One region of the Allobosea sp. 2KB_26 genome, then DNA from elsewhere that is predicted to be linked to it. Evidence: predicted binding sites of a transcription regulator. Region 1 holds the regulator's gene; each other region holds the start of a gene.
The links. Region 1 encodes PhoB, which activates phosphate uptake and scavenging genes when phosphate is short. Its sites were predicted from a motif close to TGTCATNNANCTGTCAT; they were not measured.

Region 1 (7,737 bases):
GCGATTGGTCTCGGCCATCGCCCGCTCCATCGAGCCGGTGATGTGGTCGGCATAGAGGATGACCTTGCCGTCGACATTGCGGGCGGCGCGGCCGATGGTCTGGATCAACGAGGTCTCGGAGCGCAAAAAACCCTCCTTGTCGGCGTCGAGAATGGCGACGAAGCCGCATTCCGGAATGTCCAGCCCCTCGCGTAGCAGATTGATGCCGACCAGCACGTCGAAAGCGCCGAGGCGGAGATCGCGCAGGATCTCGATGCGCTCGATCGTATCGATGTCGGAGTGCATGTAGCGCACGCGCACGCCATTCTCGTGCAGGTACTCGGTCAGGTCCTCGGCCATGCGCTTGGTCAGCACTGTGACGAGGCTGCGGTAGCCCTTCTCGGTGACCTCCTTGATCTCGTCGAGCAGGTCGGCAACCTGGTGCTTGGCGGGGCGGACCTCGACCGGGGGGTCGATCAGCCCGGTCGGACGGATGACCTGCTCGGTGAAGACGCCGCCAGTGCGGTCCATCTCCCAGCCGCCGGGCGTCGCCGAGACATGCACCGATTGCGGGCGCATCGCGTCCCATTCCTCGAAGCGCAGCGGCCGGTTATCCATGCAGGACGGCAGGCGGAAGCCGTACTCGGCCAATGTCGCCTTGCGGCGGAAGTCGCCCCGGTACATGCCCCCGATCTGCGGCACGGTGACGTGGCTCTCATCGGTGAAGACGAGCGCATTGTCGGGCAGATACTCGAACAGGGTCGGCGGCGGCTCGCCCGGCTTGCGGCCGGTGAGATAGCGCGAATAGTTCTCGATGCCGTTGCAGGAGCCGGTCGACTCGATCATCTCGATGTCGAAGGTGCAGCGTTGGTCGAGCCGCTGAGCCTCGAGGTAGCGCCCCATCCGATTGAGCTCCTCAAGGCGGGCCTTGAGCTCCTCCTTGATCGACTTGACGGCCTGGGTCAGCGTCGGGCGCGGCGTGGTGTAGTGCGAATTGCCGTAGACTTTCACGAATTCGAGGTCGGCTGTCTTCTGGCCGGTGAGCGGATCGAATTCCGAGATGCTCTCGACCTCATCGCCGAACAGGCCGATGCGCCAGGCGCGGTCCTCATAGTGGGCCGGGAACAGCTCGATGACGTCGCCGCGCACGCGAAAGGTGCCGCGGGCGAAATCGCCGAGCGTGCGCTTGTATTGCAGGGCGACGAGGTCGGCGATGAGTTGGCGCTGCTCGATGCGCTCGCCGAGTTTGATGGCGAAGGTCATCGCCGTATAGGTCTCGACCGAGCCGATACCGTAGATGCAGGAGACGCTGGCCACGATGATAACGTCGTCGCGCTCCAGCAGAGAGCGCGTGGCCGAGTGGCGCATGCGGTCGATCTGCTCGTTGATCGAGGATTCCTTCTCGATGAACGTGTCAGATCGCGGGACGTAGGCCTCGGGCTGGTAGTAATCGTAGTAGGAGACGAAATACTCGACCGCGTTGTCGGGGAAGAAGCTCTTGAACTCGCCGTAGAGCTGTGCGGCGAGCGTCTTGTTCGGGGCGAGGATCAGTGCCGGGCGCTGCGTCTCCTCGATCACCTTGGCCATCGTGAAGGTCTTGCCGGAGCCGGTGACGCCGAGCAGGACCTGGTCGCGCTCCTGCCGTGCGACACCATCGACGAGATCGGCGATCGCGGTCGGCTGGTCACCTGCGGGCTCGAAATCCGACTGCATGCGGAAGGCGATGCCGCCCTCGGACTTGTCCGGTCGAGCCGGGCGATGCGGCGTCCAGGGCTTGCCGGGATCGATGAAAGGACTGCCGGACTCCAGCAGGTGCTGCAGCGAATGCGCGGTGACGGAGGCCGCGGTCTCGCCCTCGGCCTCGCCGAAAGCGGAAGCCGCGTCGCCCTTCTTCGGCTTCTTCTTCAGCTTGGTGTCGCCGGGGCGCGGCTCGCCATAGCCGGCCTGTGGCTGGTCGCTGAAACCGGAAGCGCCACCCGGGACCGCCCTGCCGCGGTTGATCGCGGGATTGAGCAGATCGGCGAGATAGCCCTCGAGCGGCATCAACTCCGGCTTGGTGGCCTTCGAGTTCGGCGTGCGCGCGGACGCGGGCTTCTTTGCAGGCTTCGCCTTGGCGGTCGTGTCGGAGCTTTTCGGCATGGCCGCAATATGGGGCGAAACCGGTCCGGGCGCGAGGGCTAAGCGGTCGCAGCTGGCGCATAGCTGACAGCAGGTGACAGGAGCACGCCGTGCCGTGCGCACCCGGATTGAAGCGATTCCTGAGCGGGCGCGATGGGCGTCCGGCCTTATCGCGCGCCTGCGCATGTCGAAACGGAGCGAGCCTTATCCGCGCGACTTGGTCTTGCCACGAGCGCGGGACGTATTCAGGGTCACGGCTGCGCGAATGAGAGCCTTCAATGCCCCTTCGTCAATCGTCTCGCCCTCATGGACGTCGATGGCACGCCTGGTGTTGCCGTCGAGACTGGAATTGAAGAGGCCTGATGGGTCGTCGAGCGAAGCCCCTTTGGCAAAGGTCAGCTTGACGACGCTCTTATAGGTCTCGCCGGTGCAGATCATTCCGTGGTGCGCCCACACGGGAACCCCTCGCCACTTCCACTCCTCGACGACCTCGGGATCGGCCTGCTTGATCCATGCGCGGAGCAGGGAGAGCATCGTGCCCCGCCAGTCTCCCAGCTCGCTGATCCGCTCGTCTATCATCTGGGACGGGGAGTTTTGGTTCTGGGACTCGCTCTGGCTCATGATCTTCCCTCGATGCTGCTGTTTCTTGGACGAGGCCACCGTCTGCTCGACATCGCGATACAGCCTCTCGAAGAGGCCGCTTCGGCCCGGCAAACGTTTGGGAGAGCACGCTGCGACGGCACGGGATCAGGACGCATAACTCTCTGGCTATTGGTCTGAATTCATAACCAATAGGATATGTGTCGGTCAATCGAGACCGTCACTCGCAACGATCCGTTGCCGCGTTTCCAGGACGATCCACTTCGGGTCTCGCGACACACGATCAGAGTGGCCGCGATGGAAAGTCTGGTGCGAGCGCAGAGCTTCTCGGGCATGGCTGCAACCTTCAAGCGAGACTGTGCTCGCTATCCCGGGGCAGCGGCGGCGCGATGGTTCCGCTCTCGATGGTGCGGCCGGACACGTCGGTGTAGACTGCCCGGGTCTTGTCTTCGGCAGTGCCTGATCCCCATCTCCAAGTGATCGCCGCTTCAGATTCCAGCATCGGGTTGGCGCTGCAGCACATGCAGCCGTGAGGACGTAACACTGAAAGCTGTGGTCCGGTTCGCCGGATGTGCCGAGATCAATAGGAGGAGGCCAGAATGACTCGCGCCTTCGTCAAGGAAGCCGAGGAAAGAGGGACCCTGGACGAGCTGCCAGACCGGCCAGTCTCGCCTCACCCGAACCTCGTGACGCCTGAAGGGCTCGCACAGATCGAGGCCCAGCTGGCGCGCTGGCATGACGAACACGCGGCGGCGCTGGCTGGAGGCGACCGCACCGAGATCGCTCAGACGCGGCGCGAGTTCCGCTACTGGACCGCGCGGCGCGCCAGCGCCAAGCTGGCCCCTGCGCAGGAAAGGCACGACATCGTCCGCTTCGGCTCGACAGTGACGATCCGCCGGGCCGACGGGCGCAAGCAGAACTGGCGACTGGTCGGCGAGGACGAGGCCGATCCGGCGCGGGGAACGCTGCCCTATGTCGCGCCGTTGGCGAGCGCGCTGATGGGCAAGGGCATTGGCGAGAGCGTCAGCATCGGCGTTGAGGCGGTCGAGATCATCGCAATCGCCTGAGGCGATCGTTCAGCTTTCCGCGAGCCAGGCCTGAATCCCTGCTGCAGCTGCGACTCCGGTCGCGAAACAGGCCTGCAGCAGATAGCCGCCGGTCGGCGCCTCCCAATCCAGCATCTCGCCTGCGACAAAGGTACCGGGCAAGCGTTTCAGCATGAAGCCTTCCTCGACCTCGGCCGCGGCGACGCCACCGGCGGTGGAGATCGCCCGCTCGATCGGTCTGAGACCGGTGAGCACCAGAGGTGCGGCCTTGATCAGTGCGGCCAGCCTCTCCGCGTCTTGGGGAAGTGGCCCCTTCGCCGCTTCGCGCAGCAGCGCAATCGCGGATGGAGCAAGACCTGCAGCCTTGCGCAGATGATTGCTCAGCGTCACGCCCTTGCGACGATGCGCGAGCCGCTGGACCAGCAGCGCCGCCTCGTGATCGGGCCGCAGATCGACGGTGATGACCGCCCTGCCCTCGCGCAGGATCGTCTCGCGGATCGGGGCAGAGAGTGCATAGACCGCCCCGCCTTCCAGACCCGCCGCATCGATCATCGCCTCGCCGGGCACGGATTGGCCGCCGAAGCTCAGGACGATCCGTTTCAGCGGCACGCCGGCAAAACGCTCGCGCATGGTCTGCGACCAATCGACCGTAAAGCCGCCATTGGATGGGCGCAGCGGCGCAATCGCAATGCCGCGCGCTGCCAGCAAAGTCGCCCAGGCGCCATCGGACCCTAGCCGCGGCCAACTTGCGCCGCCGAGCGCGAGCAGCGTCGCGTCGTGCTTCGCCTCGAAATCGGCGCCATCGCGGCTCCGGAACGTCAGAACGCCCGCTTCGCTCCAGCCGGTCCAGCGCTGCCCAGGCGCGAAGGCGACGCCGAGACCATCGAGCCGGCGCAGCCAGGCACGAAGCAGGGGGGAAGCCTTCATGGCGCGAGGGAAGACACGCCCGCTGCTGCCGACGAACGTGTCCTGCCCGAGCGCATCGGCCCAGTCGCGCAGGGATTGCGGCGGGAAGGCACGAATGGCCGGCTCCAGCCAGGTTCGGGCATCGCGATAGCGGGCCAGGAAGCTGTCGAGCGGTTCGGAATGGGTGAGGTTCAACCCGCCGCGCCCGGCCAGCAGGAATTTGCGAGCCGGCGAGGGCATGCGATCGTAGATCGTGACCGCATGGCCGGCCACTGCGAGGCGCTCGGCCGCAATCAGCCCGGACGGCCCTGCTCCGATGATGGCGATGTGATGTGAGGACATCGGTCCGGCTTGCCGTCCGCGCGGCCTGCGGTCAAGGGTAATCCCGCCGCGCGGGCCATCGATAGGACGAACCATGCCGACCATCGCCGCCTATCTTGGCGCAGCCATTCTCGAAATCGCCGGCTGTTTCGCGTTCTGGGGCTGGCTCCGGCTCGGCAAGCCGATCTGGTGGATCGTGCCCGGACTGGTTTGCCTCGCCCTGTTCGCCTGGCTGCTGACGCTGGCGGAGAGCGAAATGGCCGGACGCGCCTATGCCGCCTATGGCGGCATCTATATCGTGAGTTCGCTCGCCTGGCTCTGGGTCGTCGAGGGCTTTCGCCCCGACCGCTGGGACATTGCCGGCGGGCTGATCTGCCTCGCCGGCGCGGCGGTCATCATCGCAGGGCCGCGCTAGAGTATCGGCCCGAAAAGTGGATTGCGGCTTTCGGGAAAGCCGATGCAAACATAGACGATCAGATCATCGCGCCGGGTTCGATATCCGGCCCGACGATCCAAGTCTCAGCTCCGCGCAAAGGTCTCGTCGAAGGCGTAGCCGGCGCCACGAACGGTCCGCAGCGGATCCTTGGCGTTGTCGGGGGTGATCGCCTTGCGCAGGCGGCCGACATGGACGTCGACAGTGCGCTCGTCGATATAGACATCGCGACCCCAGACCGCGTCGAGCAGCTGGGCGCGGGAATAGACCCGACCCGGCGCCTGCATCAGGAACTCGAGCAGGCGGAACTCGGTCGGGCCGAGATGCAACTCGCTCCCTGAGCGGCGGACACGGCGGGTGGTGCGGTCGAGTTCAAGATCGCCGGCGGCCAGCAGCCCGGCAACATGACCCGGCTTGGCGCGGCGCAGCAGCGCCTGGATGCGCGCGATCAGCTCGGGCAGCGAGAAAGGCTTGACGACATAGTCGTCAGCCCCGGTGGCAAGGCCGCGCACACGCTCGGTCTCCTCGCCGCGGGCCGTGAGCATGATGATCGGCACTCGCTCGGTATCGCGACGGGTCCGCAGCCGCCGGCAGAGCTCAATGCCGGAAAGGCCCGGTAGCATCCAGTCGAGCAGCACGAGGTCCGGCGTATGATCGCGCAGATGCAGCTCGGCATCGTCGCCACGCGCTACGCTATCGACCTCGAAGCCTTCGGCCTCGAGATTGTAGCGCAGCAGCAGGGTCAACGGCTCTTCGTCCTCAACGATCAGGATGCGTGCAGGCATGTCTCACTCGGTCCCAAAGGTGTCGGGCGCCGGTCACTCACCGGTGGCGGCGTCCAGAAGAATGTTGGTGGTGTCGAGCTTCGGACGGGCTGCGTCCAAGGCTTCGCCCGTGACGAGATAGTGGATCGTCTCGGCGATGTTGGTGGTGTGGTCGCCGATACGCTCGACATTCTTCGCGCAGAACAGGAGATGCGTGCAGAAGGTGATGTTGCGCGGGTCTTCCATCATATAGGTGAGCAGCTCGCGGAAGAGCGAGGTATAGAGCGCGTCGATCTCGTCGTCTCGGCGCCAGACCTCCATGGCCTTCTGCTCATTGCTGACGGCATAGGCATCGAGCACGTCCTTGAGCTGGGCCTGAACCAGGCGGCTCATATGCTCGAGGCCGACGACCGCACGCGACGGCGGCTGGAACTGGCCGGAGATCGCAACGGCGCGCTTGGCGATATTCTTGGCGAGATCGCCGACACGCTCGATATCGGCGGCGATGCGAATGGCGGAGATCAGCTCGCGCAGGTCGTTGGCGAGCGGCTGGCGCCGGGCGATGGTGAGGACCGCCTTCTCCTCGACCTCACGCTGCAGGTTGTCGAGGCGCTGGTCGGCGCTGATGACCTTCTGTGCCAATCCGGTATCACGGCGCACCAGGGCGACCGTCGAATCGCCGAGCATGCGCTCCGACATGCCCCCCATCTCGGCAAGGCTGCGGCGGATCCCCTCGAGATCGGCGTCATATGAGCGGACGATGTGATCAGTCATCGCGGCGTGTCCTTTGTCGGCAAAGCAGTTGGAAGGCTTGGTACCGTTTCAGCCGAAGCGACCGGTGACGTAATCCTGCGTCTGCTTCTTGTGCGGGTTCATGAAGATGGTGTTGGTGGCGTCGAACTCGATCACCTCGCCCAGATACATGAAGGCGGTGTACTGCGAGATGCGCGCCGCCTGCTGCATGTTGTGGGTGACGATGACGATGGTGAAGTCGGTCTTGAGCTGCTCGAGCAGGTCCTCGATCTTGCCGGTCGAGATCGGATCAAGCGCCGAGGTCGGCTCATCGAACAGGATCACTTCCGGCTTCTGGGCGATGGTACGCGCAATACAGAGGCGTTGCTGCTGGCCGCCGGACAGGCCCATGCCGGAGGTCTTCAGCTTGTCCTTGACCTCGTCCCAGAGGGCAGAGCGGCGCAGCGCACCTTCGACGCGGTCGTCGAGTTCGGACTTCGGCGGCTTCTCATAGAGGCGGATGCCGAATGCGACATTGTCGTAGATCGACATCGGGAAGGGCGTCGGCTTCTGGAACACCATGCCGACGCGCGAGCGCAGCTCGTTCACATCGATATCGTTGCTGATGACGTTGCGGCCGTCGAGCAGGATCTCGCCGGTGGCGCGCTGCTCCGGATAGAGTGAATAGATCCGGTTGAAGATGCGCAGCAGGGTCGACTTGCCGCAGCCCGACGGCCCGATCAGGGCGGTGACATGGCGGTCCCGGAAGTCGAGATTGATGTTCTTCAGCGCCTTGTGCTCGCCGTAGTAGAAATCGAGGTTCTTGACCGCGATCCGG
Region 2 (7,737 bases), on a different contig from region 1:
ATGGCGCGGAACAGCGTCGATTTTCCCGATCCTGACGGTCCGATCACCAGTGTCGAGCGCGCCCTGCCGAGATCGAGCCCATCGATCCGCACGATCGGCGAGCCGTTCGGCAGCGTCAGTGTCGCGCCGTCGATATGGACCTCGTTCCCGGGAAGTTCGCTCTGATGGATGCCCTTCTCGCCGGCGGTGGCGGCCTGCGCCTGCCCGATCGCCGCCTCGAAAGTGGTCAGGCGGTTGATCGAGGCCAGATAGGAAGCGATGGCCTGATAGCTGTTGATGAAGAACGACATCGCCGTCTGGACACGATCGAAAGCCGATGCGACCTGCGTCATGATGCCGAGCGTGATGATGCCCGTGAAGTAATGCGGCGCGAGCAGCACGTAGGGCACGACCACATTCGCCTGATTATAGGACAGCGTGAAGCTGGTCAGTTTCACCCGGCTCCAGACCAGCCGATAGAAGTTCGTGACGATATCGCCGAAGCGCTGGCTCAGGTGCCGCTGTTCGGAGGCTTCGCCGCGCATCAACGCGATCTGCTCGGAATATTCACGCAGTCGCGCCAGCGAGAAGCGGAAGTTCGCCTCCCGGCGTTCCTGCTCGAATTCGAGCCCGATCAGCGGCTTGCCGATGAGATGCGTGATCCAGGTCGCCGCGATCGCATAGATCAGCGCCATCCAGAGCAGAAAGCCCGGGATGATGATCTCGGTGCCCGGGATGGTGATCGGGACCGGGATCGACCAGAGGATGATCGAGAACGAGACGAGTGTCGAAATCTGCGACAGCAGCGGCAGGGCGAAGTTGTAGGTCTGATTGACGAAGGCGCGGGTATCTTCCGCGATACGCTGGTCGGGGTTGTCGGCAGTACCCGCCAGCGAGATCCGGTAATGAGTGGCATTGCCGAGCCAGCTCTTGCTGTATTTTTCCGCCATCCAGCGCCGCCAGCGGATCAGCAGCGTGTAGTTGGCGAACATCTCGATCAGGTTCGAGACCACCGAGATGGCGGCCCAGACGCTGAAGACATAGATCAGCTGATACCAGAATGACGGCGCATCCTTCTCCTGGATCGCGTTGTAGAAATCGCGATTGAAGAAGCTCAAGCGCAGCGAGATGCCGACCTGCGCTTGATTCAGGATCACCAGAAAGATCAGCAGGATGACGCCAAGGCGACCGAGCTGGATCTGATAGGTGCCGAACGGCCAAAGATACGCAGTCGTCGTCTCGGTCGAGGAAAAATAGGGCGATGCCAGGCGCGAGATGCGCTGGATCATCGGGATGAAGGAGATCGCATAGATCAGGATGCCGAAGACGGCGACTGTCGTGGCGAGGCTGGCAGGGGGGGCGATCGCGGCCCAATCGGCAGGCCAGTAGCCGAGCTGTGCGAGCACCGAGCCGGCCCCGAAGACGACGTACTCAACGCCGAAAATCCCGGAAAAGATCTTCAGGAAGAAGCTGGTCTCGGTCGAGCGATAGGTGGCGAGTGCGAGCAGCACACCCACGGCGCCCATACCGAGCATGCCGCCGCTGCCGCTCTGCTGCCCCGCCACGAGCGCGATGGCGGCAAGAGCAGCGACAAAGAAACTCAAAAGACGCATCAGGTCTTCCTTACCGGGGAATTCGCGCCAGCGTCGGCGCATGCGGATCATATCTTCTAGCCGACCGGATCAGACAAAAAAGCCCGGCTCAAGGCCGGGCGTGTCGATTTCAGCGATTTGTGATGCGGCGTCAGCCGCGATCGAGCGACAGCCGGCCGGGCCCCGCGGCGAACAGCACAAGGAAGCCGCCGACGATGGAGAGGTTCTTCATGAAGAGGAGCTGCTGCATCGGCTGGGCCCAGTTCATGTGGAACAACAGCGTCGCAGCCAGAGTGAAGCCGGCGAGGGCAAGCGCAGCAAGGCGCGTCTTCCAGCCGAGAACGACCATCAGGCCGCCCAGAAGCTCGACCGCGATCACGAGAGGCAGCAGAATGGCGGGCACGCCAGCCGAGGCCATATACTGCTGTGTACCGGCATAGCCGCTGATCTTGGAGTAGCCAGCAAGCACGAACATCAGGGCAAGAAGGATGCGGCCGACGAGCTTGGCGCCGTCGGCAAGGGCGGGCGAGTTCAGCATGGAGCAGACCTTCGCGAGTAAGTGCCACAGAGCGCGGCGGAATGCCGCAGCTTGCGGAAATAGGGCTTACAACCAAAGTCGATGCAAGGGCGGTATGGCCTGCCGAACCAATTCCCGGCTTCCATCGGCGACTTCATTGTTGAAAACGCGTGTCGTGCTGCATTGCGGCAGCAGATCGCCGTTCAGCCTGCGGGCTTCTGCTTGCGTCGGGCTTCAAGTTCCTCCGTCACGGCGATGACATCGAGATAGTCCTCGTGCTTCGCCGGGGCGTAAGCGGAAACCTGACCGTCGGTGTAGATCTTCCAGACCTCGGGCGCCTCCACCTTCATCGCCATCATCGCGGCGACGAAGGCATCCTTCAGTCCCAGTGGCAGGTTGGCCCGTGTCGAGAACGGGCTAGAGGGGATCAGAGGCGAGGTCCAGATCACGCGTGTCGCGCCTGCCGGAATCATGTTGCGCGCGGTGAGACGCTGGACGACGCCGGAGGCCTCGTTGACCTGAAAGGTCGCCACTCCATCGAACTGGCCGCGCACCAGCGCCAGCACGGAGTTGTCGTGCCCGCCGGAGAAGACAGTGCCGCCGAAATGGCTCTGCGGATCAAAGCCCTGCTTGCGCAGGAAATAGGAGGGGAAGGCGAAGCCCGATGTCGAGTTCGGATCGGCGAAGGCGAAGTTCTTGCCCTTCAGATCCGCAACCGACTGGTAGGGGCTGTCGGCGCGAACGACGATGACCGAGTAATAGCCCTCCTGGCCGTTGTTATCGATGTCGCGGAACAGAGGCTGCAGCTTGTCGCCGAGGACACGCCGGCCGAGCGAGTAGACCGCGGGCCCGAAACGGGCGAACTCGAGCTGGTCGGCCCGCAGCGCCTCGACGAGGCCGGCATAGTCGCTGACCCGATAGAGCTTCACGGGAACGCCGAGCTTGGCTGTGAGATAGTCGATCACCGGCTGGTTGCGGGCGATCGCGCCCGCCTCATGTTCCGCCGACGAGACACCGAAGCGGATTTCCTTGACGCTCTGGCGCCAGTCGTTCTGGGCCAGGGCGGGAAGGCAGGTGAGGGCGCCAAGGCCGGCAATCATGGTGCGACGTGTGAGCATGTCTGGCCCCTGAAACAGTGAGCGTCATTTGCTCAGCGGGACGCGACGGCGCGATTACGGCGGGATGGCGGTTGCGTGACGTGTCGGGCCGCTGTCGCGCCCAGCGGCAGAGCCGGGGGCGAGCGCGTATGAAAAAGGCCCGGCTTGCGCCGGGCCTCCGTCGTATTCGCGAGAAGCGATGGACTTCGATCAGAAGTCCATGCCGCCCATGCCGCCGCCGCCCGGCATAGCCGGCATGGCGTCCTTCTTCGGCAGCTCGGCGATCATCGCCTCGGTGGTGATCAGCAGGCCGGCGACCGAAGCCGCATCCTGGATCGCCGTGCGCACGACCTTGGTCGGGTCGATGATGCCGGCCTTGACCAGATCGCCGTACTCGCCGGTCTGGGCATTGTAGCCGTAGGCGTAGTCTTTCGACTCGAGCAGCTTGCCGACCACGACAGCGCCGTCATCGCCGGCGTTGTCGACGATCTGCTTGGCCGGGGCCATGATCGCCTTGCGGACGATCTCGACGCCGGTCTTCTGGTCGTCGTTCTGGGTCTTGATCGACTTGACGGTCTGGAGCGCGCGCAGGAGCGCCACGCCACCACCCGGCAGGATGCCTTCTTCGACCGCAGCGCGGGTCGCGTTCAGGGCATCGTCGACGCGGTCCTTCTTCTCCTTGACTTCGACCTCGGTCGCGCCGCCGACGCGGATCACCGCGACGCCGCCAGCGAGCTTGGCCAGACGCTCCTGGAGCTTCTCGCGATCGTAGTCAGACGAGGTCTCCTCGATCTGCGCCTTGATCTGCGCAACGCGGCCCTCGATGTCCTTCTTCTTGCCGGCGCCGTCGATGATCGTGGTGTTCTCCTTCTCGATACGCACCTTCTTGGCGCGGCCGAGCATGTTGAGCGTCACGGTCTCGAGCTTGATGCCGAGGTCTTCCGAGATCAGCTGACCGGCGGTCAGGATCGAGATGTCCTCGAGCATGGCCTTGCGGCGATCGCCGAAGCCCGGAGCCTTGACGGCCGCGACCTTCAGGCCGCCACGGAGCTTGTTGACGACGAGGGTAGCGAGAGCCTCGCCTTCCACGTCCTCGGCGATGATCAGCAGCGGCTTGCCGGTCTGAACGACGGCCTCGAGGATCGGCAGCATCGCCTGGAGCGACGACAGCTTCTTCTCGAAGACGAGGATGTAGGGGTCCTCGAGCTCGGCGACCATCTTCTCGGCATTGGTGATGAAGTAAGGCGAGAGATAGCCACGGTCGAACTGCATGCCTTCGACGACATCAAGCTCGGTCTCGGCGGTCTTGGCTTCCTCGACGGTGATGACACCCTCGTTGCCGACCTTCTGCATCGCGGTGGCGATCATCTTGCCGACCGACTCGTCGCCGTTGGCCGAGATGGTGCCGACCTGCGCGACTTCCGCGTTCGAGGTGACCTTCTTCGAGTTCTTCTTCAGGTCCGTGACGATGGCGTCGACCGCAAGATCGATGCCGCGCTTCAGGTCCATCGGGTTCATGCCGGCGGCAACCGACTTCAGGCCTTCGCGCATGATCGCGGCGGCGAGCACGGTGGCCGTCGTGGTGCCGTCACCGGCGGCGTCGTTCTGCTTCGAGGCCACTTCGCGCACCAGCTGGGCGCCCATGTTCTCGAACTTGTCGGCGAGCTCGATCTCCTTGGCGACGGTGACGCCGTCCTTGGTGATGCGGGGAGCGCCGAACGACTTGTCGATCACGACATTGCGGCCCTTGGGACCGAGCGTGACCTTGACGGCGTTGTTGAGGATTTCGACGCCGCGCAGCATCCGGTCGCGCGCGTCGGTGGAGAACTTGACGTCTTTAGCAGCCATGCGAGCTACTCCTTAATGAAAACGGGGAATGGAGGTCGCGTGGCGTTCAGCCGACGACGCCCATGATGTCGGATTCCTTCATGATCAGGAGATCCTGGCCATCGATCTTGACCTCGGTGCCCGACCACTTGCCGAAGAGGACGCGATCGCCCTTCTTGACGTCCAGGGCAACGAGCTTGCCGGCTTCGTCGCGGGCGCCAGGGCCGACGGCGATGACTTCACCCTCTTGGGGCTTTTCCTTGGCGGTTTCGGGGATGATGATGCCACCCTTGGTCTTCTCTTCGCCATCAAGGCGACGGACCACGACGCGGTCATGCAGCGGACGGAACTTCATGGTTCTGTCTTCCTCTAAGAAGGTAGAAACGGAACGCGCGGCCTGCGTGGAAACACGGCCGGCATCTGTTAGCAGTCTCGAGGGCCGAGTGCTAACGGATGCCGCGGAGATAGGCTCGCCCCCCGGATGAGTCAAGGAAGCTTCTCGGCGGAAAGTGAATCGAAATTGCGGCGCGGCAGAAATTGCGGCATGCCAGAGGCGTCTCGAGAGGGGCGTGGCAAGAGGAATGCTGCGGAACCCCATGCGACGCGCTATCTTGCTGAAATGACCGAGCCCGTGCCCGATCCCCGGCTTGACGACATCGCCCGCTCCTGCGTCGCCTTGCACGTTCGAATGACTGCGCGCGCCGTCACGCGCGCCTATGACGAGGCGATGCGGCCGAGCGGGCTGAAGATCACCCAGTTTGTCCTGCTCTCGGCGCTCAGCACCGGCGCCTTCCGATCCGTGACCGAACTGGCCGAGCGTTTTGCGCTGGAGCGCACCTCGCTCACCCGCAATCTGCAATTGCTCGCTGCGGAAGCGCTGATCGAGCCGCTGGAGTGCAAGGGCAGGGCCCTGGTCTATGGCGTGACCGACAAGGGCCGAGCGGCGATCGAGGTCGCGATCCCTTACTGGCAGGCAGCGCAGGAGCGCATCGAGGGCGGGCTTGGCCGGGAAAGGTGGAACGAGACCCGCGATGGCCTGCGGGCCCTGCGGCGGGTTGCCCGCGGCGCGACCTGAACGCTATCTCGGGCGGACGCGGATCTTGACCACGCGCGACTTCCCGGTAACGTGTATCTGCACGTTTATCGAGGGCTGCCCATGTCGCGACAGATCGGCGTCGTCTCACGCGAGGTCTTGCTGGCCGAAGACGGTGTGTCCTTCCTGCGTGGCATGATGGAGGGGCGCCATCCCGGCGCGCCCTTCGCCGATGCCATGGATTTCGATCTCGCAGAGGTCGAGGAGGGGCGGGTGGTGTTCGTCGGCAAGCCGTCGGCGCGCTATTTCAATCCGCTTGGCACCATCCATGGCGGCTGGACCGCGACGATCCTCGATTCAGCCATGGCCTGCGCCGCTCACGCGACGCTGAAGGCCGGCGAGGGCTACACGACGCTCGAGATGAAGATCAACTATGTCCGCCCGGTGATGCCGGGTGGCGGGATCGTTCGTTGCGAAGGCAAGCTGATCCATCGCGGCGGCACGATCGCGACGACCGAGGGCAGGCTCACCGACGAGCGCGGCAAGCTGCTCGCGCATGGCACCGAAACCTGCATGATCTTTCCGGTCGGCATTGCGGCAGGCCGCTGAGGTGGCGTCGTCCAGCGGTTCTTGACTAGGATACGCGCCGATGGCCCAGGGCGGAACGGTTCATGCAATTCGCGGCGTTTCAGGATCACGCGGTCGAGGCAGCATTCGAGTCATGCGCTGAGCCGCTGAGAGTGCCGCTATTGCGGCTGCGTCAACTCATCCTCGACACAGGCGCCGGGACGGCCGGGCTCGGCGGACTCGTCGAAACCCTGAAATGGGGCGAACCTGCCTATCTCCCTGTGATGCCGCGTGTGGGGACGACTATACGGGTGGCTGCGCTGAAAGGATCGGGCAAGCACTACGCGATGTATGTCCATTGTCAGACGACACTGGTCGGGACCTTCGCGCGTCACTACCCCGATACCTTTCGCTTCGAAGGCAGCCGGGCCCTCGTCTTCCCATGGGATGAAGAGATCCCCGTCGGACCGCTTGAGCACTGCATCGGACTCGCGCTGACCTACTACCGCTGGCGCTAAAGCATCGGTCCGAAAGTGGATTGCGGTTTTCGGGAAAGCCGATGTGAACCATAATGGGTTAGATCATCGGGCCGGATACGATTTCCGATCCGATGATCTAGGACCGGGCGCGATAGGCACGCGGACTGGCTCCCATCACCTGCCGGAAGCGGCGGTTGAAGGTCGAGAGATCCCCGAACCCTGCATCGAAGGCGATGTTCGCGATCGTGAGGTCGGACTGGCGTAGCATCATCGCTGCGCTGTGCATCCGCGTTCGCAGCAAGAACTGGTGCGGCGTCATGCCGATGAGCGTCCGGAAGGTCCGCAGAAAGTGATAGCGGCTCATCGCTGCTTCGCGGGCGAGACCGGCTAGCGTCAACGGCTGCTCGCTTTCGGCTTCGATCAGACGCAATGCTCTGGTGACCCGGCGCGTGTCTTGGGCGCTGGGAGCGACGGCCGCCGTCGGCTCGCCGTTCTGCAGGGCTGCGACAGCGCCGGCAAGCCGGACCGCGATCTCCTCGAGCTGGATTGCATCGCCACGCGCAACCTCCGCTTCCGCGGCAAGCCGGGACGATGCCAGGGACGGTGGCAGACAGGCCCGCGCAAATTCGAACCGCTTGGCGGCCGG
Region 3 (7,737 bases), on a different contig from region 1:
CGGCAGGTAGAGCGACGAGAGCGAGCGCAGTGACGTCTGCAGCAGCGGATCGGCTTCCAGAATGACCCTGTACTGGTTCGAGTTCGTGAAGATCGTCGAGACGATGCGCTGTCCAAACGAGTCATAGAGCGCGTTGTCGATCGTCGCAGGCGTGATGCCGAAGCGAGCGGCCTGGTCGCGGTCTATGTCGACGAAGACGGCCAGTCCGGTCGCGGAAATGTCGCTCGCTACTTCGGCAAATTGCGGCAATGACGCCAGGTGCTCGACGAGCCGGGGGGTCCACTCCGCCAGTTGTGCGGCATCCGAGGCCTGCAGGACGAACTGGTACTGCATGCGGCTGACGATGCCCTCGACTGTCAGGTCCTGTACCGGCTGCATGTAGAGCGTGATGCCCGGCAGGCTGTCCGTGCGCTGCTTCAGGCGCTCCATGACGGCCGCAGTGTCCGATTTGCGGTCCTCATGCGGCTTGAGATTGATCAGGATCCGGCCGCTGTTGAGCGTGCTGTTGGTGCCGTCGACGCCAATGAAGGAGGACAGGCTGTCGACATCGGGGTCCTTCAGAATTTCGACGGCAAGAGCCTGCTGCCGGGCCGCCATCGCGGCATAGGAGGCCGATTGCGGCGCCTCCGTGATCGCCTGGATGATGCCGGTGTCCTGCTGTGGGAAGAAGCCCTTGGGGATGACAGCGTAGAGATACCCGGTCAGCCCGAACGTCGCCAAAGCGACAAGCAGCACCAGCGTCTGCCTGTCGAGCACCCAGCTGAGCATACGCCCATAGGCGGCGATGATCCCGTCGAAAGCCTTGCGGCTGCTGCGCTGGAGGCGGTTCTCGGTGGTCTCGGCCACGGGTTTCAACAGCTTGGCACAGGCCATGGGTACGAGCGTCAAGGAGACGACGGCAGAGATCAGGATCGTCACCGACAGGGTGATCGCGAATTCCCGGAATAGCCGGCCGACCACATCGCCCATGAACAGCAATGGGATCAGGACGGCGATGAGCGACACCGTCAGCGAGATGATGGTGAAGCCAATCTGCTCCGACCCCCGCAATGCGGCAGCCAGCGGGGACTCGCCATCTTCGAGATAGCGCGAGATGTTCTCGATGACGACGATGGCGTCGTCGACGACGAAGCCGGTCGAAATGGTCAGTGCCATCAGCGTCAGATTGTTGAGGCTGAAGCCGAACAGATACATGGTCCCCAATGTGCCGACGAGCGAGAGCGGAACTGACAGGCTGGGGATCAGAGTGGCGCGCGGGCTGCGCAGAAAGACGAAGATCACCAGCACGACGAGAATGACCGCGAGTGAAAGCTCGTATTCGACATCGCGGACCGAGGCGCGAATGGTCACGGTCCTGTCGGTCAGCACGGTCATGTCGATCGCGGCCGGTAGCGTCGCCTGGAGTTGCGGCAAGAGTGCCTTGATGCCGTCCACGACCGAAATGACATTGGCGCCCGGCTGGCGCTGAATGTTGAGGATCACGGCCGGCACCGTGTTCATCCAGGCGCCCAGCTTGTCGTTCTCGGCTCCGTCGACAACGGCCCCCACATCGCTGAGCCGAACCGCCGCGCCGTTCTTGTAGGCGATGATCAGCGAGCGATAACCGCCGGCCGCACGGATCTGGTCGTTCGCATTGATCGTCGAGGCGCGCATCGCCCCATCGAAACTTCCCTTGGGCGTGTTGACATTGGCATTGCCGAGCGTGGTGCGCAGGTCGTCGATATTCAGACCATAGGCGGCGAGCTTACGGATATCGGCCCGGATGCGGACGGCTGGCCGCTGGCCACCGCTGATACTGACGAGCCCCACGCCGGGAAGCTGCGATATCTTCTGTGCCAGGCGCGTATTGGCGAAGTCCTGCACCTGGGTCAGCGGGATCGTCGCCGAGGTCAGCCCCAGCGTCAGGATCGGCGCATCGGCGGGGTTGACCTTTGCGTAGATCGGTGGCGCCGGCAGATCGGCCGGCAGCAGGTTACCTGCCGCATTGATGGCGGCCTGGACCTCCTGCTCTGCGACATCCAGCGAGATGTTCAGCCCGAATTGCAAGGTGATGACCGAGGCGCCGCCAGAGCTTGCCGAACTCATCTGGTTCAGATTCGGCATCTGGCCGAACTGCACCTCGAGCGGCGCTGTCACGGATGATGTCATCACGTCGGGGCTTGCCCCCGGATAGAAGGTCTGGACCTGGATGGTCGGGTAGTCGACCTCCGGTAGCGCAGCCACCGGCAGGAACCGGAAGGCGAGAATGCCGGAGAGCATGATCGCGACCATCAGCAGCGTCGTGGCAACCGGCCGCAGGATGAAGGGCCGGGACGGGCTCATGTCGGTGATCCGCCAGCCGAACGGCGGTTGCCGCCGGCAGGCGGCGCGGCCGGCTGCGTGCCGGTCTGGCCGCCCGGCGCACGTGTGCTGACCCTGGCACCGTCGCGCAGCTTGTCGGCACCGTCGATGACGATGGTGTCTCCCGGCTTCAGGCCGGAGACCACCTCGACATGATCTCCGTCGGAGACGCCGAGTTCGACCTTGCGGACGGAGACCGTGCTATCCGCATTGACGAGGTAGACGAAGGTTCCCGGCACGCCGCGCTGAACGCCTGCCGACGGGATCTGCGTCACGCCCTTGCGCGTGTCCAGCAGCAGACGAATGTTCACGAACTGGTTCGGATAGAGTGCTCTCGTGCCGTTGCCGAAGAGCGCGCGCAGCTTGATCGTTCCCGTCGTCGGGTCGATCTGGCTGTCGAAGGTCTGCAACGTGCCCTCCGCGAGACCCTTCGTGCCGGCGCGATCGAACGCCTGGACCGGCAGGGCCGCTCCGTCGCGAAGACGCGCGGCGATCGCCTGAAGATTGTCCTCGGGCACGGTGAAGAGCACGCTGATCGGCGCCAATTGCGTGATCACGACGATGCCGTTCGCATCGCCGGCAGTCACATAGTTGCCGGCGTCGACCTGACGCAGCCCGACGCGGCCATCGAGAGGCGCGACGATCCGGGTATATTGCAGATTGACCTCGGCAGCCATGACCTGGGCCCGATCGGCCGCGAGGGTGCCTTGATATTGCGCGACCAGCGCAACCTGCGTGTCGAGGGTTTGATGCGGCACGGCGTTCTGAGCCGACAGCCCCTGGTAACGTGCCAGGTCGACCTGGGCTCCCTTCAACAGGGCCTCGTCGCGTGCCAATTGCCCTTTCATCTGCGCCAGCGTCGCCTCGTAGGGGCGGGAGTCGATCTCGGCCAGCAGATCGCCCTTCTTGACGTCCTGGCCTTCCTTGAAATTCACGCGAACCAGCTGTCCGCTGATCTGCGACCTGACCGTGACGGTTGCCAGGGCTGTGACGGTGCCAAGCGCGTCGATGTTGATCGCGATGTCGCCATGGTTTGCCTGCGCGGAGACAACCGATGTGGTCGGCGCGGTTCGCACGCGGCTGGTCGGTTGCTCGGCGCCCGGCCGCAGCCACCACCATGACCCCAAGCCCGCCGCGATCAATACGAGCATGAGCACGACCTTGCCGCCGCGTCTCGTCCGTGACGGGTTGGCGACCGGTCTGTCCGCGATCGGAGCGGCTACCGGAAACTCCGGCTTCAGGTTCATCTGTGTGTCCAAGCCGCCTAAGCTGGAGCGGCATGCTAACCCGCATTCAGGTCCGCTGCACATGAATCAGAGGTAATCTTCCGCTCATCTGCGCGAAATCCGCATGTGCCGGCATTGATGTGCTGCATTCAGCCCCTCCCAATGTCGTGAGAGGCTGACCCATGAGAGCAGGTTCGAGCCGCAGCGCGCCACCCAGGAAGCGTCGCAGATGAACTCCGAGCCGGTCGTGCATCCGGTCGTTCAAGCTTTCCGACGGCTTTACAGCAATATACCAACCGCTTATCGCGATTGTGACGGATCGATGACATAACGAGGCGCCGATGCTCGGCTGGTTTCAGAAGCTCCTGCCCAAGGAGCCCAAGTTCTTCGACCTGTTCGAGAGCCATTCCAGGACATTGGTGGCAGGTGCTGTGGCCCTGAACGGCCTGCTCAGGGGCGAGACCCCGGTGGAGGCAGGTTGCGCGGAAGTATTGTTCCAGGAAAATCGCGCCGACGATATCGCCGCGGAGGTGATGCTGGAAGTCGGCCGCACCTTCATCACTCCCTTCGATCGTGGCGATATCGAGGAGCTGATCGGTTCGATGGACGACGCCATCGACCAGATGCAGAAGACCGTAAAGGCGATCACGTTGTTCGAGGTTGCGAGCTTCGAGCCCTGCATGAAGGAACTCGGGGCTGTCATCGTCCAGGCGTCCGAGCGCGTCGTCGTGCTGCTGCCGATGCTACGCGACATCAAGAAGCATGCGATTTCGATCGGCGCACTCGCGAAGGACATCCGGGCCATCGAAGAGCGATCCGACGAACTGCACGACCAAGGCCTGAAGGCGTTGTTCAAGGCGCACCAGACCTCGGACACGATGGGCTTCATCGTCGGCGCAGAGATCTACGATCATCTCGAGAAGGTGGTGGACCGCTTCGAGGATGTCGCCAAGCGCGTCAGTCGCATCGTCCTCGAACATCTCTAGGCGGTTGGTCCGGTGGATTTCTCAAGCGTCGCCTTCGCCCTGGTCTTCCTGATCGCGGTCGCGCTTCTGTTCGATTTCCTGAACGGACTTCACGATGCGGCCAATTCGATCGCGACCATCGTCTCGACCAGGGTTCTGGCGCCGCGCTGGGCGGTGTTCTGGGCTGCCTTCTTCAATTTCATCGCGTTCCTGTTCTTCGGCCTGCATGTCGCCGAGACCGTAGGCTCCGGCATTGTCCAGGCCGCGATCGTCGATGACCGTGTCATCTTCGGTGCCCTGACGGGCGCCATCGTCTGGAATGTCGTCACCTGGATCGCAGGCATTCCGTCGAGTTCGTCGCATGCACTGATCGGCGGACTGGTCGGGGCGGGGCTAAGCAAGGCCGGTTTCTCGTCGATCGTCTGGTCTGGGCTCGGCAAGACCTTCGTCGCGATTTTCATGTCTCCTGCGATCGGCTTCGCCCTGGCACTGCTCCTGGTCCTGATCGTCTCCTGGGTGTTCCTGCGCGTGGCCCCGATCAAGGTCGACAGCACCTTCCGGCTGCTGCAGTTCGTTTCGGCTTCGCTCTACTCGCTCGGACACGGGGCGAATGATGCGCAGAAGACGATGGGCATCATCGCGGTGTTGCTGTTCTCGCACGGCATGATGGGCGAGACGTTCTCGGTGCCGTTCTGGGTCGTCCTCTCCTGCCAGGCCGCCATGGCATTCGGCACGCTCTGTGGTGGCTGGCGGATCGTTCACACCATGGGCTCGAAGATCACTCGGCTTTCGCCCCAGCAGGGTTTCTGCGCGGAAACGGGCGGCGCGATCACGCTGTTCATGGCGACCTATCTCGGCATCCCCGTCTCGACGACGCATACGATCACAGGCGCGATCATCGGTGTCGGCGCCGCCCGGCGCGTGACGGCCGTGCGATGGGGGGTGGCTCGCGGCATCGTCTTCGCCTGGATCGTGACGATGCCGATGGCGGGACTGATCTCTGCTATCGCCTATTTTGTCTCCGGCCTGTTCCTGACCGGGCGGTGACCGGGATCAGGAGGTGCCGCTGAGGGAAGGGCGCTGAGTCTGCGCACCCCGCGGCGTCGGTCAATTCAACTCCAGCGCGCGGATCGCAGCCTTCAGGCCGGGCTCGTCGACAATCTCGGCAGCATCTTCCAGCGTGAACCAGTGCGAAAGCCGCTGATTGTGCTCGGCCCATTTTTCAAGCCGGTGCTCGACGTCAAGAATATAGAGCGCCACCTTGCAGAGAACGAAGTGGTCGCTCATCCGCTTCCAATAGATGTAGCGCCCCGCGGGCTTCTTGTGGGCTTTGCCGATCACGCCGGCCTCTTCGCGCGCTTCGATCGCCGCAGCCTCATGGTTCTTCTTGCCCTTGATGGGCCAGCCCTTGGGAACGATCCATCGCCGCGTCGTGCGCGTCGTGACCAGGAGAAGCTCCGGCTCCCCCGTCGGCGATCGGCGGATGGGGAGCGCGGCGATCTGCGAGCGCGGCTTCCCCAATCCTGACTTCGCCTTCTTCATCGAAACCTGTGCCCTCCCCATCCGTAAACAGAACCTATGTTAGAAAGCCGGCAAATCAATATCGAATAGCCGCCCAACGCCTTCAAGGCCTTGGATTGACCACCTCAGCGGCGATGGCCATGCGCTTCATCGCAGCGAAATGAACGCTTGGAGCCCTTGAGAGCCCGAGCGTCGGCTCCAGTAGGCAAGCGCGTTCACCAATTGGCGGGTGCTTCGCGCGCCTATGTCCAATACAGGAATCCGCTGCCTTTCCCTAGCCTGCTGCTTCGGCAGGCGTCGATCAGGCGGGGAGGAGGCGCGCCCCGATGCGCGTGGCAGCGTCCTGCAAGGCAACGAGATGCGCCGGGCGCCCTTCAGGCGCGACGATCGAGGTCAGTGACGAGATGCTGAGTGCGCCGGCAAGCGCGCCACTGCGGTCGAAAATCGGTACGCCGACGCCCGTCAAGCCAATGAAGAAGTCGTCGGCGGCCAGTTCCCAGCCTTGCGCGCGAATACGATCCGCCTCGCGCCAGAGCAGTTCGGGGTCTGTCTGGCTGGCCGGCGCGCGCTTTGGCAATTCCAGGGCCAGTGCCTGTCGCCGCTGTACCTCGTCGAGATAGGCCAGGATCACACGTGGGCCGCCGCCGCAGTTCAGTGGCGCCTGAGCACCGACCGCGAACCATGTCGCATCGACATGCGGCAGCGAGGCGCGGACGCGGTCCACGCACAATGCCCGGCCCGAGATATGGACCCATAGGAACGAGGTCGCGCCGGTCTTCTCGGCGATCTCGGTCAGATAGGGGCCGGCCACGTCCCGAAGTTCGCGCCCGGTCGTGACGGCGCTGCCGAGTTCGATCAGCCCGACGGCCAATGCGTAGGTCTGCGAGCGCTCGTCATGCTCGACCAGTTCGTTGAGCTGCAATGTCTGCAGCAGCCGCCGCGTCGTGCCTTTGTCGAGCCCGACCTGTCGTGCGAGCTCGCTCAGCCCGAGACGCGGCTGCTCGGGGCGGAAGGCGCGGAGCAGGGCAATGGCGCGGTCGAGCGCCCTGACGATCGGGACGCCCGGCGGAAGCTTCGCGGTCCGGCTCTCGCCTGCGCTATTCATCGGCCCTCTCACAGCGCCAATCGCCTGAACTTTCATCGTGTCGTCTAATAACACGCCATGTCAGTCATTGACACGAATTTTGACTCTGGCTTTCAATGGCGTGGAGCTTGCTAATCGGCACATGTTCGGGTGCGATCCCGGTAGGCCGCGATGCCAGTCGAAAAGAGAGGCCATACCCGGTGCGCTCACGCAGCTGCCGGAACCGGCACAGGGGAACGGGAGAACAACGATGACCGGATTGAGACTTGGCCTGGCGCTCGCGGCCTCAGTGCTTGCGCTCGGGGCAGCGACCGCGCAGGAGCCGAAGAAAGGGGGCACCGTGCATGTCGTGGTGCAGCCTGAGCCTCCGATGTTGATGCAGGGGCTGAACCAGAATGGCCCGACCAACATGGTCGCCGGCAATATCTACGAGTCGCTGCTGCGCTACGACGAGAAGCTCAACCCGCAGCCCTCGCTTGCCAAGAGCTGGGAGATTTCTCCAGATGCAAAGGTCTACACCTTCAAGCTCCAGGAGGGCGTGACCTGGCATGACGGCAAGCCCTTCACGGCGGACGACGTCGTGTTCACGCTCGACAAGTTC
Region 4 (7,737 bases), on a different contig from region 1:
CGAAGCGGACAAGACAGGACGAGCCTGGCATTCGTGATGCCGGGGTCGCTGCCCGCTTCGACTTTTTTGTATGCGGTCGTCTCATGCGGGCTTTGTCCCGTTTCCTCGACGAAGCATGCCCGGCACCGATTACGCCGACACGTTGCGACCAGTGGAAGCCACTGAGTGTCGAGCCGTCGCGGCAGCGGGTTGCTGCGCTACGATCGCGGCTCACTCAGGTCTATTGTGAAGTGTCCTCACTCCGCTTTCCTGGACCGCTTGAAGCTGAAAAATTCCGGTTCTGCCGTACGGACGGCGGGCCTTCAGCTAGGACCGCTTGGGTATCGCTCACCGGAGCCTTGGAGCAGCTCAATACTTCTCAGGTACCTGAAGCTCTGGCGGCACGGCATTCCGGATGTAATCGGGATGGCGAACGCGGTCGGGCAGTGTGATGTCCTGCTTGGGCACGCTCTCATAGGGGATCTGCGAGAGCAGATGCGCGATACAGTTGAGGCGCGCCCTCTTCTTGTCGACGGCCTGGACAACCCACCAGGGCGCGTGCCGCGTATGAGTGCGGTCGAACATCTCTTCCTTGGCTCGGGTATAGTCCTCCCAGTGGATGCGACTCTCCATATCCATCGGGGAGAGCTTCCATTGCTTGAGCGGATCGGCGATCCGCATCTGGAAGCGGAACTCCTGTTCCTCGTCAGTAATCGAGAACCAGTATTTGATCAGGATGACGCCGGAGCGGACGAGCATGTGCTCGAAATCCGGAACCGAGCGGAAGAACTCCTCCAATTCGTCGGGCGTGCAGAAACCCATGACACGCTCGACGCCGGCGCGATTGTACCAACTGCGGTCGAACAGCACCATTTCACCGGCTGTCGGGAGGTGCGGCACATAGCGCTGAAAATACCATTGATGGCGTTCGCGCTCGGTCGGTGCGGGCAACGCGACGACGCGGCAGATCCGCGGATTGAGACGCTGCGTCACGCGCTTGATCGCGCCGCCCTTGCCAGCCGAGTCTCGTCCTTCGAAGAGCACGACAACCTTGAGCTTCTTGTACTGAATCCAGTCCTGAAGCCGCACGAGTTCGTGCTGCAGGTTGAATAGCTCGCGAAAATAGATCCTCCGGTCCAGTGTCGGACCTCCGGGAGCCAGATTCTCGGCGACGAATTCGTCGATCCGGTCCTCCTCAAGCTGCATCTCCAGCTCCTCGTCGAAGCTATCGGCGATCTCAGCTTTGATCCGATCCAGGTCAGGGGTCATGACGTGCGAACCTTTGACAGTTGTCTTGCGAAACGAGGAGCGCAGGCGCCCAAGCAGGCCATGGTTTTGCCGGGACCTGCGATGACCTCGGCAAAAGCCAAGACGGAAGCCACGCGCGACGACTGCACGACAAAGCCTGCGTCACCCGCTCATGCCCAGCCAGCGTAATCTCGCCGGCTCAAATGACGCTGCGATGACCCGCCTTCGTAGGAGGGCCTTGAGGTCTCGCGGGCCCGGATCGATCCTCCTCCGTCTTCAGCGCGTCGACCATATCGTCCATTCGCTAGCGCTACTCTATCGAAATGCCGTGCCGCCGGACCTCCATGCTCGGGAGAACGGCTGGACACCACAGCCGGTTTGGCTCCCGGATGTTCACGATTCCGGCTGCGCAGGCACAGCCGGCAAGGTCGTGCCGGCACCGAGCGATCTCTGCATCATGACGCTGTCCGACCCTTTTCCATCGCGATAGGCGACGCCGGGCAGGAGGCCCACCTGAACGAAGCCGAAGCGCTCGTGCAGCGCGAGCGAAGCGGTGAGGGGCGTCAAGCCACGGATTCGCACGGTCGAAAACGGTGGCGCTCGCTCTCGACGCCCTCGGCGGTGCGTGCGAAACTGCCCTTGCCCTCCACATTGCCCCGACTTGCCCGCATGCGTCGTCGTTCCTTTCTGGCCGGTTTGGCGTCGTGCGGAGTCACTGCGTTTGCGCAGCCTGTGCACTCGACCGAACGTCTCAAGCATGTCGCGGTCATGATCAGCCTCCCGCTGGACACCCCGATCGTCCAGGCGAGGTTGCAGGAGATCCGACAACGCCTTGCCGAGCGGGGCTGGGTCGAGGGCCAGAACCTGCGCTTGGGCACGCGATTTTCGGGCTCGAGCGAGGCCGAGCTTTCGCGAGCGGCGGCGGAGCTGGTCCGGGAAAATCCCGATATCATCATTGTCAGCTCCAGTGCCGAAACCGCTGCCGTCCTCGCCTTGACCCGGACGACGCCGGTGCTGTTCGGCACGGCCTCCGATCCGGTGGGGAGCGGCTTCGTGCGTTCTCTGGAGCGGCCGGAGGGTAATGCCACGGGTTTCAGCAACAACGACCCCGTCATGGCGGATAAATGGCTGGAATTGCTGACCGAGATTGCGCCCGAGACACGCCGGATCGGCGTGGTATTCAATCCGCGCACGACCCCTGCAGCAGGTGAAACCTATCTCGCACGCCTGCGGGCGGGGGCTGCCCATGTGCGGCTGTCCCTCGGACCGGTGGCGGTGATGGATGCGGTCGGCATCGAGGGTGCGATCGCGGACTTCGCAGGACAGGGCAGTGGTGGCGGCCTGGTGTTCCTGCCCGACAGCTTCACGTTCCGCTACGCCGCGCAATGTGCCAAGGCCAGCGCCCGGCATCGACTGCCTGCCATCTATCCGTTTGACACCTTCACGCGCCAAGGCGGGCTGATGTCCTATACGGGGGGGCGGGACGAGGCGAGCGACCTGATCGCATCCTATAGCGACCTTATCTTGCGCGGTGCGAACGTCGCCGAGTTGCCGGTGCAGTTCTCGCGCAGCTTCGAACTGGTCATCAACGAAATGGCCGCCGCATCCCTGGGATTGAGCGTGCCGCTTTCGCTCCGGATTCGCGCGACACGGATCGTTTCGTGACGCAGGGCGGGACCTCCCGGCCGCGAGGCGCTCTCACCCGCAAGTATGCGGTTTTCGTCGGAGTCGCGATCTGCCTCGCGCTTGGGCTCAACACGGCAATCGCAACCTTCTTCGCCTTCTCGGATCAGAGGGCGCTGGTGGTGCGCGTCCAGCAGGAGCAGGCCCAGGCCGCAGCGCAGCGGATCGGCGCCTTCGTGGCGGAGATCATGCAACACCTGGACTGGATCTCCCAAAGCGGCGCGAGCAACACTCCGCCTGAGGAACGGCGCCTCGACGGCCTGCGGCTGCTGCGGCAGGTTCCGGCCATTCTCGAATTGCGCCAGATCGATCCGGCGGGACGCGAGCAGCTCTCGCTTTCGCGCGTCAGCCGCGACCAAACCGGTGGGGACATCAACTGGTCAACTGATCAGGGTTTCCAGAGCGCCCTGGCGCAGGGCAGCTATTCCAGCGATGTCCAATTCCGGCGCGGCTCCGAACCTTATATGACGCTGCTCAAGCGAGCTGCATCTGCTCCGCATTGGGTTGCACAGGCGACGGTCAACCTCGTCTTCATCCGTGATCTGGTGTCCCGGCTGAAGGTCGGTGAGACCGGCCGCGCGTATATCGTCACGGGTTCCGGGCGGTTGATCGCGCATCCCGATCTGCGCTTCGTACTCAGGAACACCAATCTTGCCGGCCTGGTGAGTGCGCATGAGGCGGCCGGAGCGACTGGCGCCGGACTTTCGATGACGGATATCGAAGGCCGGACAGTGCTCTCCGTGATGTCTGCGGTCCCGGACCTCGACTGGAAGGTGGTGATCGACCTGCCAGAGAGTGAAGCCTTCGCATCGATCAAGGCGTCGCTCCTGCGCTCGCTGGTGCTTCTGGTCCTCGCACTGTCCGCTGCCGTGCTGGCCGGCATCGTCTTGAGCCGGAAACTCGTCGCCCCGATCAAGGCGCTCGGTGACGGCGCCGCGCGGATTGGCCGAGGCGAATTGCACGAGCGGATCAGCATCAACACCGGCGATGAATTGCAACAGCTCGGCGAGCAGTTCAACCTGATGGCTCAGCATCTCGAGGAAAGCCGCGCGGTTCTGGAGGACAAGGTCACGGAGCGTACAGCGGCCCTGGAAGCCGCTCTCGAGCTGGCCTCGGCGGGACAACGGGCGGCAGAAGAGGCGACGCGGGCAAAGTCCCGGTTTCTGGCGGTCGTCGGCCACGATATCCGCACACCGCTCTCGGGCGTACTCGGGGTTCTGGAGCTTCTCGACCGTGGTCGCTTGAGCCAACGCGATCGCCGCCTCGTCGCCATGGCGGCTACCTCGGGCGAGGCCCTGGTCGATCTGGCCAATGCTACGCTTGACTTGTCACGCCTGGAGGCAGGAACCGAAAGCCTGGATCTGCGCAATTTCGAGCTGGGCGCACTCCTGAACGCTGCCGCGGCTCTGATGCGCCCCCTCGCCGAGCAGAAGGGACTTGTCCTGACACTGCGTCTGCTCCCATCCGGCGGCCTGCAGTTGCACGGCGATCCCGGCAAGATCCACCGGATCCTGATCAATCTCTTGCGCAATGCGATCAGTTTCACGGAGCGTGGCGAGATCGAATTCGGCGCTGAGCTCCAGCCTGGGCCATCTGCGGAAAATTCAGAATTGACGCTCACGGTCCGCGACACGGGCATAGGCATCGACCCGGCGATGCAGCGTCACATCTTCCACGACTTTGTGCAGGTCGACCCGGACACGGGGCGGCGCAATGGCGGGGTCGGGTTGGGGTTGGCGATTTGCAGCAAGCTGAGCGAACTGATGGGCGGTACGATTTCCGTCGTCAGCGGTCGCGGGCAAGGCAGCACCTTCATTGTCCGTTTGCCCATGGTTGCGGCCAAGGCCGCCGCCCGGTCCGGGCCTATGGCTACGGCGCAGCTGCAACGCGTGCTCGTGGTTGACGATGATCCTGTGACGCGAGAGGTCGCCCGGGTCATGGTCGGCAAGGCCGGCCATAAGGTGCAGGCCGTGGCCTCCGGCGAAGCTGCCCTGGCAACGCTGCGCAATCGCGCCTTCGACATTGTCTTGCTCGATATGCACATGAGCGGAATCGACGGAATTGAAACCGCGCTTGCGGTCCGCGAGCTGCCGAACATCACGCAACCCCGGATCGTCGCGCTGACGGCCGATGTCTCCCCGGAGACGATGCGGCGGATGCGAGCAGCGGGGCTGACGGCGATCCTGTCCAAGCCCATCACTTCCCTAGCGCTGCTGCAGGTCATAGGGCGCGGGAGCAGCCGCCAAGGTCCGGTCGTGTCCCTCTCAGTGGACCAGCCGGTCGACGCAAGCTTCTTCCAGACCCAGAGTCGACTGATCGGGAGCGAGCGCACGCGACAACTCGTTGCGCTCTTCGCGACGGTATCCGAGACAATCCTGAAGGGGATGCGGGCGGCACTCCGGGCTGTCGACCGGGCTGAGCTCAGCCGATTGGCTCACCAGCTCGCGAGTTCAGCCGGAGCCGTCGGCCTCGGGCGTGTCTTCGCACAAGCCAGCGCGCTGGAGCGCGACGCAATGGCCGCCGATCGCGAGGAGCTTATCCTTGCCATCGAAGCGCTCGACCGCGACCGTAGCGAAGCGCTGGAGACCCTGGACGGGTTTGGGGACAGGACGGCAGTCGAAGCCGCCCGTCAGGTGTTGCGTTCGACTGGCACGCCGAGCTTGTAGCCGATCCCGCTGACGGTCGCGATCATGCCCGGCTTGCCACCATGTCCCAGCTTCCTCCGCAGACGCGCGACCAAGGCATCCACACTTCGGGCGTCGACATCGGTATAGCGGTTGCTGACGACCTCGATCAGATAGTCGCGACTCAAGGGGCGGCCATCGCTTTCGACGAGAGCCGCAAGCAAGTCGAACTCGCCTCGCGTCAGGCGAATGGGATCGCCATTGATGGTCGCGAGCTCACGCCGCAGAAAATCCATGATGAAGGGGCCAAAAGTCGCCGTGGTGCTGCGCCGGGCCACGTCCCGCTCGATTTTGCGGCGCCGCAGCAGGGAGCGGGTTCTGGCGAGAAGATCACGCAGGTCGACGGGCTTGTTGACATAGTGGTCACCGGCAAGCTCGAGACCGACGATCCGATCGATGTCGGCATCGCGACGCGTCACGAAGATGATTCCAGCGTCGGAAACCGATTGAAGCTCCTTTGCCAGCTCGAACCCGTCTCCATCGGGCAAGACGACATCGATGAAGATCAGTTCCGGCTTAAAGCGCTGGATCGTTCGCCTGGCCTGGGAGATGGTCTCCGCCTCCTGGACGTGAAACCCCTGGTCGATGAAATATCCCGCGATGACCGCGCGGGTGACGGGGTCATCTTCGACGATGACGAGCCGCTCGCGGGGTGTCGTATCCATCGGTCCTTGGTCTTCCCTGGCCATCCGAACGTCAACGAGGCCGTGCTACATCATGGAGCGGACGATCCAACAGGGACTGACGCGCTGCAACCTGACTAGGCCCTGATTGTGAACGGCTGTTCGCTTTCCACTCGAAGCGAGGCGGTTTGCCTGCGGATCGTCGGCAACTCGTCCTCGCCCTGCCGGACAGCGTCAGTTCGGGCTTGCGCTTCTTCCATGGCATGGCCGGCAGGGGCAGACCATCTCCAAACGCGGATCACGTGCACGCGAGTGGCAAATCAGCGGAAGGCGTAGTCAGGATCGCCGAGGCGAGCCGTCGCCCAGGCGATGGCTCGGTCGACATGGCTGTCGATTGAATCGGTCACGGTCTGTCGGTCCCGGTGTTGAACGGAAGGGAGAGATGGGGGCGATGGGTTGAGGGATAGGTGCCATTCCATTCTCCATGGTCGGGACGACAGGGAGTTGCGATCAAAGGGCAGGGATCATGGTTTTTCGGAGGGCAAAGCGCCGGTAGGATCAGCGTTTCGGCTGAGCCAGCGCCTTCAGGAGTTCTGCTTCTGCAGCCGGGGCGAGGGGGCCTTCCGCGTTGCGGTCTTGCAGGAAAGCGTCCGCTGCGCTGTCGCCGCTGGCAGGACGATACCCGTCCTCTGACGAGGGAGCGGCTATGACAAGCTCGGTGCGCCAGCGGCCTTTGATGCGGCAATCGATGCCCTTCCAGCGATCGTCGCCCTGCGCGGCGCCGGCGAGCGTATATTCGCGGCAGAGCGTGCCGTCGCCCAATCGATGTGACGAGACCAGCGTGATGCTTCCTCCGGCAGCGCCGTGCGACCATGATGTGGTGCTGCCGCTTGCCGAGCTGCCGAGCGCCGCGTCGAGAGCGGCGCGGGCCGATTGGAACAGGGCGACGCCGCTGGGGCCCGGGTTGCCAGGCGTTTCCGAACCGATCCGATAACCGGCGATCCCGCCGATGAGCAGCGCGAGGCAGGCTGCCAGAGGCAGTTGCCAGCCGGTGCGGCGCGGGAGGGAGCGCGGGGAGACGGCCGGGGCGGGCGCTGCGAGTGTGGCGCCGCCCTCGATCACTGCCAGGCCATGCCGACCGGGCCTGGCTCCGTCGGCGGCGCGGATCGCTGCGAGCAGGTGCGGCGGCACGGCCTGATCGGAGCTGCCGGCGTCCTCCAGCAGCGCCCGGCTTTCCACGAACAGGGCAAAGCGCTCGGCGAGTTCTGGCTCGGCCATGACCCGCGCATGCAGCGCATCGGCCGTGGCCTTCTCGAGTTCGCCGTCGGCCAGGGCCAGCAACATTTCGTCCGAAACCGCGCTCGTCATGATGTCTTGTCCATTCCAAGTTTCGCCGCGAGGCCCTGGCGGGCTCGCGAGAGCCGGCTCATCACCGTGCCGAGCGGGATCGAGAGCTGCTGCGAGGCTTCGCGGTAGCTCTTTCCGTCGACACAGACCATCATCAGCAGTTCGCGATGGGC

Region 2: the regulator PhoB is predicted to act here: its motif matches at 3,271-3,287, upstream of phnD (phosphate/phosphite/phosphonate ABC transporter substrate-binding protein).
Region 3: the regulator PhoB is predicted to act here: its motif matches at 3,878-3,894, upstream of AB4099_RS01970 (DUF47 domain-containing protein).
Region 4: the regulator PhoB is predicted to act here: its motif matches at 1,364-1,380, upstream of ppk2 (polyphosphate kinase 2).

The regions. Positions count from the first base shown of each region.
Region 1 covers NZ_JBFRHE010000004.1:482,942-490,678, reverse strand. The annotation lists gene uvrB (excinuclease ABC subunit UvrB) at 1-2,118, opposite strand, end outside; gene AB4099_RS15705 (DUF1801 domain-containing protein) at 2,302-2,718, opposite strand; gene greA (transcription elongation factor GreA) at 3,297-3,764, shown strand; gene AB4099_RS15695 (TIGR03862 family flavoprotein) at 3,774-4,991, opposite strand; gene AB4099_RS15690 (YnfA family protein) at 5,065-5,385, shown strand; gene phoB (phosphate regulon transcriptional regulator PhoB) at 5,490-6,188, opposite strand; gene phoU (phosphate signaling complex protein PhoU) at 6,222-6,941, opposite strand; gene pstB (phosphate ABC transporter ATP-binding protein PstB) at 6,990-7,737, opposite strand, start outside.
Region 2 covers NZ_JBFRHE010000005.1:170,471-178,207, reverse strand. The annotation lists gene AB4099_RS16650 (ABC transporter ATP-binding protein/permease) at 1-1,592, opposite strand, end outside; gene AB4099_RS16645 (DoxX family protein) at 1,723-2,109, opposite strand; gene phnD (phosphate/phosphite/phosphonate ABC transporter substrate-binding protein) at 2,292-3,206, opposite strand; gene groL (chaperonin GroEL) at 3,396-5,033, opposite strand; gene groES (co-chaperone GroES) at 5,080-5,367, opposite strand; gene AB4099_RS16625 (MarR family winged helix-turn-helix transcriptional regulator) at 5,701-6,087, shown strand; gene AB4099_RS16620 (PaaI family thioesterase) at 6,169-6,654, shown strand; gene AB4099_RS16615 (DUF1801 domain-containing protein) at 6,717-7,130, shown strand; gene AB4099_RS16610 (helix-turn-helix domain-containing protein) at 7,228-7,737, opposite strand, start outside.
Region 3 covers NZ_JBFRHE010000001.1:396,655-404,391, reverse strand. The annotation lists gene AB4099_RS01980 (MdtB/MuxB family multidrug efflux RND transporter permease subunit) at 1-2,322, opposite strand, end outside; gene AB4099_RS01975 (MdtA/MuxA family multidrug efflux RND transporter periplasmic adaptor subunit) at 2,319-3,587, opposite strand; gene AB4099_RS01970 (DUF47 domain-containing protein) at 3,908-4,552, shown strand; gene AB4099_RS01965 (inorganic phosphate transporter) at 4,565-5,578, shown strand; gene AB4099_RS01960 (NUDIX hydrolase) at 5,639-6,073, opposite strand; gene AB4099_RS01955 (IclR family transcriptional regulator) at 6,354-7,157, opposite strand; gene AB4099_RS01950 (ABC transporter substrate-binding protein) at 7,387-7,737, shown strand, end outside.
Region 4 covers NZ_JBFRHE010000001.1:1,202,686-1,210,422, reverse strand. The annotation lists gene ppk2 (polyphosphate kinase 2) at 349-1,248, opposite strand; partial or broken gene AB4099_RS05895 (N-acetyltransferase family protein) at 1,621-1,779, opposite strand; gene AB4099_RS05890 (ABC transporter substrate-binding protein) at 1,897-2,892, shown strand; gene AB4099_RS05885 (ATP-binding protein) at 2,889-5,576, shown strand; gene AB4099_RS05880 (response regulator) at 5,540-6,259, opposite strand; gene AB4099_RS05875 (anti-sigma factor family protein) at 6,776-7,585, opposite strand; gene AB4099_RS05870 (RNA polymerase sigma factor) at 7,582-7,737, opposite strand, start outside.